Kitasatospora fiedleri: one gene and its partner. The protein of the gene in region 1 binds, or shares a complex with, the protein of each later gene. Links are inferred from orthologs where the notes say so. Each region holds a gene or a part of one and is shown in the gene's direction. Other genes may lie near its edges. The genes, in order: rpsG and tig.

What was found.
Region 2: the proteins of rpsG (region 1) and tig are in contact, whole or in part, in a crystal structure (PDB 3GTY), measured with the Thermotoga maritima proteins. The link is inferred for Kitasatospora fiedleri from one-to-one orthologs. Residues at the interface, in WP_004081843.1 of Thermotoga maritima: Lys34, Lys52, Lys55, Glu59, Arg62, Gln63, Glu66, Asn67, Lys69, Val71, Arg95, Ala109, Lys110, Lys111, Gly112, Arg113, Pro114, Glu117, Glu121, Ile124, Ala125, Tyr127, Asn128, Asn129, Thr130, Gly131, Lys135, Asp139, Arg142, Met143; in WP_004081061.1 of Thermotoga maritima: Glu122, Val124, Val129, Leu130, Tyr133, Glu188, Gly259, Ile262, Tyr263, Glu266, Ser270, Glu273, Gln274, Glu277, Arg308, Gln311, Ile312, Ser315, Tyr316, Glu325, Arg329, Arg336, Leu363, Phe366, Trp367, Arg373, Leu377, Arg381, Leu384, Glu387.

Annotation. Positions count from the first base shown.
Region 1 is NZ_OX419519.1:3,207,691-3,213,246, reverse strand. The notes cover bases 1,519-4,233. They hold rpsG (30S ribosomal protein S7), read left to right. Parts: upstream 1,519-2,498; coding sequence 2,499-2,969; downstream 2,970-4,233. Other genes in these bases: fusA (elongation factor G), read left to right, coding at 3,009-4,233; rpsL (30S ribosomal protein S12), read left to right, coding at 2,125-2,496; QMQ26_RS14790 (DUF2142 domain-containing protein), read left to right, coding at 1,519-1,829. In the rest of the region: QMQ26_RS14795 (hypothetical protein), read left to right, coding at 1-222; more of QMQ26_RS14790, read left to right, coding at 201-1,518; more of fusA, read left to right, coding at 4,234-5,114; tuf (elongation factor Tu), read left to right, coding at 5,319-5,556.
Region 2 is NZ_OX419519.1:2,598,354-2,604,103, reverse strand. What follows is about bases 1,012-3,920. They hold tig (trigger factor), read left to right. Parts: upstream 1,012-1,720; coding sequence 1,721-3,121; downstream 3,122-3,920. Other genes in these bases: QMQ26_RS12120 (ATP-dependent Clp protease proteolytic subunit), read left to right, coding at 3,356-3,920; QMQ26_RS12140 (M23 family metallopeptidase), read left to right, coding at 1,012-1,026. In the rest of the region: more of QMQ26_RS12140, read left to right, coding at 28-1,011; more of QMQ26_RS12120, read left to right, coding at 3,921-3,985; QMQ26_RS12115 (ATP-dependent Clp protease proteolytic subunit), read left to right, coding at 4,030-4,692; ATP-dependent Clp protease ATP-binding subunit ClpX, read left to right, coding at 4,971-5,750. UniProt on the Bacillus subtilis protein: Involved in protein export. Acts as a chaperone by maintaining the newly synthesized protein in an open conformation. Functions as a peptidyl-prolyl cis-trans isomerase.

The DNA of each region.
Region 1 (5,556 bases):
ACCGGCGCGGTGGCCGGCGCCCTGGTCGGGCTGCTGCTCCTGCTCGGCACCGTCTCCTCCTCGATGGCGGACCGCTACATGCCTGCCCAGGACGGCACCTACCGGGTGCTGCCGTGGGTCTCCCACACCGTGCGCAAACTGGACGGCAGCTGCCCGAAGTTCGCGCCCGGCCACACCTGCTCCGCGGAGGGTGACCAGTCGTGGCTGAGCTACATCCGGTGAGGCCCAGCCGCCTCGCCGCCGGGCTGACCCGGCTGGCCGACCGGGCCGTCCGCACCCGCCGCCGCCTGTGGCTGTGCTCCTTCGCGGTGTTCCTCGCCCTCGCCGGGGCCTGGGCCGCGGCCACCCCGCTGGCCGCCTCCCCGGACGAGCACGCGCACTTCATCCGGGCCGCCGCGGTCGCCCGCGGCCAGTTCGGCGGCCCCGAGGTGATGGTCGAGCACACCGTCGCCGGGGTGGACTCGGAGTTCGCCGAGACCGGCGTCCAACTGCCCGGCTGGTACGCCCAACTGCCGCACGAGCACGAGTGCTACAGCTGGCAGCCCGCCGTCCCGGCGAGCTGCGCCCCGAAGATCGGCTCCGGCGGCCCGACCGTCCAGGTCACCACCGCGGCCGGCCGCTACCACCCGGCCTACTACCTGTACGCCGGACTGCCCAGCCTGGTCACCGACGGCCCGACCGCGCTCTACCTGATGCGCCTGCTGTCGGCGGTGCTCTGCGCCGCCCTGCTGGCCAGCGCGATGGTCACCGCCGCGGAGTGGCGCAGCCGACGGCCCGCGATGACCGGCCTGCTGGTCGCCGCGACCCCGACGGCGCTGTTCCTGGCCGGCATGGTCAACCCCAGCGGCGGCGAGATCGCGGCGGGCATCCTGGTCTGGTCGGCGATGCTGGCGATGCTGCGCTCGCCCGACCCGCTGCTGCTCAACCGCCGGCTGGCCCGGCTCGGCATCGGCGGCCTGGTGCTGATCAACATCCGTCCGCTGGGCCTGCTCTGGTTCGCCGGCGCGGCCGTCGTCGGCCTGCTGGTGCACCGCCGCGGGGCGCTGCGCCCGCTGCTGCGCCGCAAGGCGCTGTGGGGCTGGACGGTGCTGCTCGGGACCGCCTCGGTCGGGGCGCTGCTCTGGTCCCGCAGCCACCCGGACCACTCGGTGATCACGCTCCCGCCCTGGTACAACTCGCCCGCCGTCGCGGCCAAGGACGCGTTCGGCAACAGCATGGACTACATCCACCAGATGATCGGCTGGTTCGGCTGGCTGGACACCAAGCCGACGGTCTTCACCTGGGTGGTGTGGACCGCGGCGATCGGCCTGCTCGCGGTGCTGACGGTGGTGCTGGGCCGCCGCCGGGACGCCCTCTCGGCGGTCCTGGTCGCGCTCGGCATCGTGCTCGCCCCACCGCTCGCCCAGGCCGCCCAGTACCACCTCGGCCCGGTCTGGCAGGGCCGCTACCTGATGCCCTTCGCGGTCGGCCTGCCGCTGCTGTGCGGCGCCGTGCTGGCCGACCGGACGGCCTCCGGCGGCCCCGCGCTGCCCTGGCGCCGGCTCACCGCGACGGTGGTGCTCCCGCTGGCCCTGGCCAACCTGGCGGCCTTCTACTGGACGCTGCGCCGCTTCGTGGTCGGCACCGGCGGCTCGCTGTTCAACCGGCACGCGCACTGGCTGCCCCCGGGCGGCTGGGTGGTGTGGACCGCGCTGTACGCGCTGGCCGCGCTGCTGCTGGTCGTCCCGGCGTTCGCCTCCGACCACGCCGGCACCCCGTCCGCCGGGCGCCGCGCCGGACGCCGCCACCGGCTGCGCGCCGACGGCCCGCCGCTGGCGGCCGTGGACTGATCTACGGGCCCGCGCAACCGGGCGCACTCCATTTGTTTTGACCGCCGCCTGTGCGCTAGGTACGCTCTGACCTTGTGCCTGGGGTGTGCCCGGGTCCTTGTGCGTGCCAGCAGATCGGCCGCCGCAGCGGAGACTCCACCCGCTCGGTGTGCGCCGTAGCCGCAGCGCAGCTCATGGGATTCCGCGATTCTTCCCCGAAGAAGGCCCAACACACCCGACCGCGTGGGTCGGAGAGTGCGGGGCCACACCGCAGGTTAGTTCCACCGAGCCTTGGCACACAGAAAACGGAGAAACGGTGCCTACGATCCAGCAGCTGGTCCGAAAGGGCCGGCAGGACAAGGTCCAGAAGACCAAGACCCCCGCGCTTGAGGCATCGCCCCAGCGCCGCGGTGTCTGCACGCGTGTGTACACGACCACCCCGAAGAAGCCGAACTCGGCTCTCCGCAAGGTCGCCCGTGTGCGCCTCACCAGCGGGATCGAGGTCACCGCTTACATTCCGGGCGAGGGCCACAACCTGCAGGAGCACTCCATCGTGCTCGTGCGTGGCGGTCGCGTGAAGGACCTGCCGGGTGTGCGTTACAAGATCATCCGCGGCGCTCTTGACACCCAGGCTGTCAAGAACCGCAAGCAGGCCCGCAGCCGCTACGGCGCCAAGAAGGAGAAGTAAGAATGCCTCGTAAGGGCCCCGCCCCGAAGCGCCCGGTCATCATCGACCCGGTCTACGGCTCCCCGCTGGTGACCTCGCTGGTCAACAAGATCCTGCTGCACGGCAAGCGCTCCACCGCCGAGCGGATCGTCTACGGCGCCCTCGAGGGCGTCCGCGAGAAGACCAGTGCCGACCCGGTGATCGCGCTCAAGCGCGCGCTGGAGAACGTCAAGCCGACCCTCGAGGTCAAGTCCCGCCGCGTCGGCGGCGCCACCTACCAGGTGCCGGTCGAGGTCCGTCCGGGCCGCGCCAACACCCTGGCGCTGCGCTGGCTGGTCGGCTACTCCCGCGCCCGTCGCGAGAAGACCATGACCGAGCGTCTGCTCAACGAGATCCTCGACGCCAGCAACGGCCTGGGCGCTTCCGTGAAGCGTCGCGAGGACACCCACAAGATGGCCGAGTCCAACAAGGCCTTCGCGCACTACCGCTGGTAGTCCGAACCCCGTCACTAGACAGAGAGAGAACGAGCCACCATGGCTGCAACCTCCCTTGACCTCGCCAAGGTCCGCAACATCGGGATCATGGCGCACATCGACGCGGGCAAGACCACCACCACCGAGCGGATCCTGTTCTACACGGGTGTCTCGTACAAGATCGGTGAGGTCCACGACGGCGCTGCCACGATGGACTGGATGGAGCAGGAGCAGGAGCGCGGCATCACCATCACGTCGGCCGCGACGACCTGTCACTGGACCCTCGACGGTGTCGACAACACCATCAACATCATCGACACCCCGGGCCACGTCGACTTCACCGTCGAGGTGGAGCGCTCGCTGCGCGTGCTCGACGGTGGCGTGACGGTGTTCGACGGCGTCGCCGGTGTCGAGCCCCAGTCCGAGACCGTGTGGCGGCAGGCCGACCGGTACGGCGTCCCGCGGATCTGCTTCATCAACAAGCTGGACCGCACGGGCGCCAACTTCTTCTTCTGCGTGCAGACCATCGTGGACCGCCTCGGCGCCACCCCGCTGGTCATGCAGCTGCCGATCGGCGCCGAGGGTGACTTCACCGGCGTCGTCGACCTGGTGAAGATGAAGGCCCTGGTCTACTCGGCCGACGCGCCCAAGGGCGAGATGTACGACACCGTCGACATCCCGGCCGACCTCGCCGAGCAGGCCGCGGAGTACCGCGAGGCCCTGATCGACACCGTGTCGAACGTCAGCGACGAGGTGATGGAGCTCGCCCTGGAGGGTGAGGACATCCCCGAGGAGCTGATCGTCGCCGCGATCCGCAAGGGCACGCTGAACTCGGACTTCACCCCGATCTTCTGCGGCTCGGCGTTCAAGAACAAGGGCGTCCAGCCCCTGCTCGACGCGGTGGTGAAGTACCTGCCGTCGCCCCTCGACATCGAGGGCATCGAGGGCACCAAGCCGAACAACCCCGACGAGAAGATCGTCCGCCAGGCCTCGGACGACGAGCCGCTCGCCGCGCTCGCGTTCAAGATCATGTCGGACCCGCACCTGGGCAAGCTCACCTTCGTCCGCGTGTACTCCGGCCGCCTGGAGTCCGGCACCTCGGTGCTGAACTCCGTCAAGGGCAAGAAGGAGCGCATCGGCAAGATCTACCGCATGCACGCGAACAAGCGTGAGGAGATCGACTCGGTGGGCGCCGGCGACATCATCGCCGTGATGGGCCTCAAGCAGACCACCACCGGTGAGACGCTGTCCGACGAGAAGAACCCGGTCATCCTGGAGTCCATGGACTTCCCGGCCCCGGTCATCCGCGTCGCGATCGAGCCCAAGTCCAAGGGCGACCAGGAGAAGCTGGGTGTCGCCATCCAGCGCCTGGCCGAGGAGGACCCCTCCTTCCAGGTCAACACCGACGAGGAGACCGGCCAGACGATCATCGCCGGCATGGGCGAGCTGCACCTCGAGGTGCTGGTCGACCGCATGCGCCGCGAGTTCAAGGTCGAGGCCAACGTCGGCAAGCCGCAGGTGGCGTACCGCGAGACGATCCGCAAGGCCGTCGAGCGCATCGACTACACGCACAAGAAGCAGACCGGTGGCTCCGGCCAGTTCGCGAAGATCCAGATCGCGATCGAGCCGCTGGAGTCCGGCGAGGGCTACGAGTTCCTCAACAAGGTCACCGGTGGCCGCGTGCCGCGGGAGTACATCCCGTCGGTCGACGCCGGCTGCCAGGAGGCCATGGAGTTCGGCGTGCTCGCCGGCTACCCGCTCCAGGGCGTCCGCGTGACCCTGCTCGACGGTGCGGCGCACGACGTCGACTCGTCCGAGCTCGCGTTCAAGATCGCCGGTTCCATGGCGTTCAAGGAAGGTGCCCGCAAGGCGTCGCCGGCTCTGCTCGAGCCGATGATGGCCGTCGAGGTCACCACCCCCGAGGACTACATGGGCGACGTGATCGGCGACATCAACTCCCGCCGTGGCCAGATCCGGGCCATGGAGGAGCGTCACGGTGCCCGCGTCGTCAAGGCGCTGGTGCCGCTCTCCGAGATGTTCGGCTACGTCGGTGACCTGCGCAGCAAGACCTCCGGTCGCGCGAGCTACTCGATGCAGTTCGACTCGTACGCCGAGGTTCCGCGGAACGTGGCGGACGACATCATCGCCAAGGCCAAGGGCGAGTGACGTCCCGGCAATCGGGATGAAACGCACCCTTTAGGCTAGAAGGAGGGCACCCGGGCGAGACCCGTCCGGGTTCCACCCGGGAGCCCTCCGGCACCCCCACCCGCGGGACGGCGTCGGGGCGCGACACCAGCGCCCCGTGCCAACAACCCGATCCAGACCAACTGACGTCGTACGGCGTACAGAACTGTCCTCAGGAGGACTGCAGTGGCGAAGGCGAAGTTCGAGCGGACGAAGCCCCACGTCAACATCGGCACCATCGGTCACATCGACCACGGTAAGACCACGCTGACCGCGGCGATCACCAAGGTGCTGCACGACGCTTACCCGGAGATCAACCCCTTCACGCCGTTCGACCAGATCGACAAGGCGCCGGAAGAGCGCCAGCGTGGCATCACCATCTCCATCGCGCACGTCGAGTACCAGACCGAGGCGCGTCACTACG
Region 2 (5,750 bases), 610 kb from region 1 along the record:
TCGTAGGCGTCGGAGAGGAACAGCTTCATGTCCGTCCAGGGCAAGCACCGCAAGCCGCGCCTGACCACCATCGCCCGCATCGCCATCGCCGCCGGCGTGGTGGGTGCCGCGGTCGGCCTCCCGGTCTCCGCCGCCTCCGCGCACGGCACCGCCGACCACCAGGACGGCGGCCGCCAGTGGGCCAACGTCTCGGTCGACGCCACCCCCGTCGCCGACACCACCGGCCACCCCGCCGGTGACGCCGCCGCGCAGACCTACAAGGTCGCCGCCGGCGACACCCTCTCGAAGATCGCCACCGCGAAGAACGTGGACGGCGGCTGGGAGAAGCTCTACCAGGACAACCGCGCGGTCATCGGCGGCAACCCGAACCTGATCTACCCCGGCCAGCAGCTGGCCGTCAACGGCCAGGCCGCCCCGGCGACTTCGGCCACCACCTCCTCGGACGCCGCGGCCACCGCCGCCGCCCCGAAGGCGCAGGCCAAGACCGAGGCCCCGGCTCCGGCCAAGACCGAGGTCAAGACCAAGACCGAGGCCAAGACCGAGAAGTCGTCCGCGGCGAAGTCGTCGACCGCCACCGCCTCCACCGGTTCGAGCAGCGCCGGCTCCGCCGCGAGCTCCTCCTCCGGCTACGTCGCCCCCGCGCCGGGCAGCGTCACCACCGGTTACAAGGTGGCGGGCTCCAGCTGGTCCAGCGGCTACCACACCGGCATCGACTTCCCGGTCTCCACCGGCACCAGCCTGAAGGCGATCGCCAACGGCACCGTGGTCTCGGCCGGCAACGGCGGCGCCTACGGCAACCAGGTCGTCATCAAGCTCGCCGACGGCAAGTACGCCCAGTACGCGCACCTCTCCTCGATCTCCGTCTCGGCCGGCCAGTCCGTGACGGCGGGGCAGCAGATCGGCCTGTCCGGCGCCACCGGCAACGTCACCGGCCCGCACCTGCACTTCGAGATCCGCACCACCCCGGACTACGGCTCCGACATCGACCCGGTCGCCTACCTGGCGGCCCACGGCGTCAACGTCTGATCCCCGGCACCACCCCCCGGAGGCCCCGCGCGACCTACCGCGCGGGGCCTCCGGGCCGTCCGCGGGGCGGGAGCGCGCGGGACCGGTGCGCCGGAGGGGGAACGGCGACGGCCCCGACCGCTGGGCGGTCGGGGCCGTCGGCCTCGTGGAGCGGGTGACGAGAATCGAACTCGCGTGACCAGTTTGGAAGACTGGGGCTCTACCATTGAGCTACACCCGCAGGGAAGCGCCCTCCGCCACCGTGCGGTGGTGAGGACTGGCCCAGCGTACCTGGTCGGGTCGGTGGATTGCACGCTCCTTCCCGTTGTCGGCTCGTCCTCGGCTCGTCGATATCGCCCCGGTCGGGGGCGGGTCGACGTGTACTCTTCTGCTCGGCACCACGGGGTGTGGCGCAGGTTGGTAGCGCGTCCGCTTTGGGAGCGGAAGGCCGTCGGTTCGAATCCGGTCACCCCGACCGTGTGCGGCAGGGTCTCGTCGGCGGGCGGGGCCCTGTTGTCGTTGCGGCCCCGTCGTCGCCGCGGCCCGCCGCCGTGGTTCCGCCGCCGTGGTTCCGGGCCCCCGGGCTCCCAGCCCCCGGTGCCGGGCACAGCCGCTTTCGTGGTACCGGTAGGATGGATCGCTGGCGGTAGTACGGACAGCAATGCAGCCCCAACCGCCTATCGCCCTGACCGCAAGCCCCCTAGGAGACCCAACCGTGAAGAGCGCCGTCGAGACTCTGAACCCCACCCGGGTTCGACTCACCGTCGAGGTGCCCTTCGAGGAGCTCAAGCCCAGCCTCGACGCGGCGTACAAGAAGATCAACCAGCAGGTCACCGTTCCGGGCTTCCGCAAGGGCAAGATCCCGAACAAGGTGATCGACCAGCGCTTCGGTCGTGGCGCGGTGCTGGAGGAGGCCGTCAACGACGCGCTTCCGCGCTTCTACACGCAGGCAGTCGACGAGGGCCAGATCGACGTTCTGGGCCAGCCCGACATCACCGAGATCGAGGGTGTCGAGAACCTGGCGGACGGCGGGGACCTCAAGTTCACCGCCGAGGTCGACGTGCGCCCCGAGGTCACCCTGCCCGACTTCTCCGAGATCGCCGTCGTGGTCGACCCGATCGAGGTCGGCGACGAGGACGTCGAGAAGTCGCTGGAGCAGCTGCGCGAGCGCTTCGCCTCCGTCAAGGACGTCGAGCGCGCCGCCGGCGAGAACGACATCGTGGTGATCGACCTGGAGGCCAAGGTCGACGGTGAGGTGCCGGAGGACGGCACCGCCACCGGCGTGAGCTACGAGATCGGCTCCGGCCGCCTGCTGGACGGCATCGACGAGGCCGTGGTCGGCCTGTCCGCCGGTGAGTCCAAGACCTTCACCACCACCCTCAAGGGCGGCACCCAGGTCGGCAAGGACTCCGAGGTCACCGTCACCGTGACCACCGTCCAGGAGAAGGAACTCCCGGCCCTGGACGACGAGTTCGCGCAGCTGGCGAGCGAGTTCGACACCCTCGAGGAGCTCCGCGCCGACTCCGTCAAGCGCCTTGAGCGGATGAAGGAGTTCGACCAGGCCACCCAGGCCCAGGAGAAGGTCCTCGACGAGCTGCTCTCGCGGGTCGAGATGGACTACCCGGAGAAGCTGCTCGCGGACGAGATCGGCACCCGCAAGCACAACCTGGAGCACCACCAGCTGGAGCCGATGGGCCTGACCCTCGACACCTACCTCGCCTCCCAGGACAAGTCCCGCGAGGACTACGAGAAGGAGACCGAGGAGCAGGCGAAGAAGGGCATCAAGACCCAGTTCGTGCTGGACCAGATCGTCAAGAACGAGGAGCTGGGCGTCAACCAGGAGGAGCTCACCGAGCACCTCGTCCGCCGCGCCGCCGGTTCCGGCCTCACCCCGGACCAGTTCGCCCAGCAGGTCGTCCAGGGCGGCCAGGTGCAGCTGCTGGTCGGCGAGGTCGCCCGCGGCAAGGCGCTGGCCCTGGTGGTCGAGGCCGCCAAGGTGACCGACACCAACGGCGAGACCGTCTCCTTCGAGGACGAGGAGGAGGAGACCACCGAGGCCGCCGAGTCCACCGAGGCCGCCGCGGAGGAGACCTCCGAGGAGTCCGCCGGGGCCTGAGCCCCGTGACCGTCGGCCACCGACGGTGAAGTCAGACCGGGAACGGGCCCGGACGCCGCACGGCGTCCGGGCCCGTTCGCGTGCCCCACGGGTCCGGCCCGCTCACCCTGCGCTCACAGCGAACAGTTCTGCGTGGGGGATTCAGCGGCGGGGCCTGCGCGTTAGGGTCGGTGGACAGCGACACACACGCAGATCGACTGAGCAGGTGGCTAAGTGACGTTCCCGCAGATGCAGATGCCTGGCCCGATGGCACCGCACGCCGCCGGCGGCGACGTGGGTGGCGGCCTGGGCGACCAGGTCTACAACCGGCTGCTCAACGAGCGCATCATCTTCCTCGGCCAGCAGGTCGACGACGACATCGCCAACAAGATCACCGCCCAGCTGCTGCTGCTCGCGGCGGACCCCGAGAAGGACATCTACCTCTACATCAACTCCCCGGGTGGATCCATCTCGGCCGGCATGGCGATCTACGACACCATGCAGTACATCAAGAACGACGTGGTCACCATCGCGATGGGCATGGCGGCGTCGATGGGCCAGTTCCTGCTGACCGCGGGCGCCAAGGGCAAGCGCTTCTCGCTGCCGAACGCCAACATCCTGATGCACCAGCCCTCCGCGGGCCTCGGCGGCTCCGCCACCGACATCCGGATCCAGGCCGAGCAGCTGCTGCGCACCAAGAAGCGGATGTCGGAGCTGATCGCCTTCCACAGCGGCCAGTCCTTCGAGCAGATCACCCTGGACTCCGACCGCGACCGCTGGTTCACGCCGGAGGAGGCCAAGGCGTACGGCCTGATCGACGAGATCATGCACAGCGCCGCGGACGTCCCGGGCGGCGGCGGCACCGGCGCCGGCCTGGCCGGCTGACCGGCATCGGAACCCTGACCGCACGCTTCGGAGGACCAGAAACCATGAACATCCCCAGCCTGTCCGGTGCCAAGGCCCGCCTGGAGGACATGCGCGCCGAGGGCCGCTACATCGTCCCGCGGTTCGTCGAGCGCACCTCGCAGGGCATCCGCGAGTACGACCCGTACGCCAAGCTGTTCGAGGAGCGCATCATCTTCCTCGGCTCGCAGGTGGACGACGTCTCGGCGAACGACATCATGGCGCAGCTGATCTGCCTGGAGTCGATGGACCCGGACCGGGACATCTCGCTCTACATCAACTCGCCCGGCGGCTCGTTCACCGCGCTGACCGCGATCTACGACACCATGCAGTTCGTGAAGCCGGACATCCAGACGGTCTGCATGGGCCAGGCGGCCTCGGCCGCCGCGGTGATCCTGGCCGCCGGCACCCCCGGCAAGCGCCTCGCGCTGCCGAACGCCCGCATCCTGATCCACCAGCCGTACACCGAGACCGGCCGCGGCCAGGTGTCGGACCTGGAGATCCAGGCCAAGGAGATCTTCCGGATGCGCGAGCAGCTGGAGAACATGCTGGCCAAGCACTCCAGCAAGGACGTCGAGCAGGTCCGCGAGGACATCGAGCGCGACAAGATCCTCACCGCCGAGGAGTCGCTGGAGTACGGGCTGATCGACCAGATCGTCTCGACCCGGAAGAACTCGTACACCGACTGACCTTCCCGCCCCGGGGCGGTGCGTACGTGACGTACGCCCCGCCCCGGGGCGTTCCGGTCCTGGCGTCCGTCCCGCACAATGGCAGTCGGGTCATGCGCCCGCGACGGCATCTGTTCGGTATCAATTCGCCCAGGGCGTAGGGCAGACCGGTCGAAGTCGGCGGAAACGACGGCTCGGCAGAGTACCGTCGGATACCAGACCGACCGCCGACGGCGCAGCCGGTCTCACAGCACCAGGCCCCGACCCCCGCGGGGCCCCTGGCGAAGGGGAAGCACCTCGTGGCACGCATCGGAGACGGTGGCGACCTGCTCAAGTGCTCGTTCTGCGGCAAGTCGCAGAAGCAGGTGAAGAAGCTGATCGCCGGGCCAGGCGTGTACATCTGCGACGAGTGCATCGACCTGTGCAACGAGATCATCGAGGAGGAGCTCGCCGAGAGCTCCGAGGTGCGCTTCGAGGAACTGCCGAAGCCCCGCGAGATCTACGAGTTCCTGGACCAGTACGTGGTCGGGCAGGACCTCGCCAAGAAGGCGCTGTCGGTCGCGGTCTACAACCACTACAAGCGGGTCCAGGCCGGCGAGGCCGGGCGCTCCGGCTCCGGCCGGGACGACGCGATCGAGCTGGCCAAGTCCAACATCCTGCTGCTGGGCCCGACCGGCTCCGGCAAGACGCTGCTGGCGCAGACCCTGGCCCGGATGCTGAACGTGCCGTTCGCGATCGCGGACGCCACGGCGCTGACCGAGGCCGGCTACGTCGGCGAGGACGTCGAGAACATCCTGCTGAAGCTGATCCAGGCGGCCGACTACGACGTCAAGAAGGCCGAGACCGGGATCATCTACATCGACGAGATCGACAAGGTCGCCCGCAAGAGCGAGAACCCGTCGATCACCCGGGACGTCTCCGGCGAGGGCGTGCAGCAGGCGCTGCTGAAGATCCTGGAGGGCACCACCGCCTCGGTGCCGCCGCAGGGCGGGCGCAAGCACCCGCACCAGGAGTTCATCCAGATCGACACCACCAACGTGCTGTTCATCGTGGGCGGCGCGTTCGCGGGCCTGGAGCGG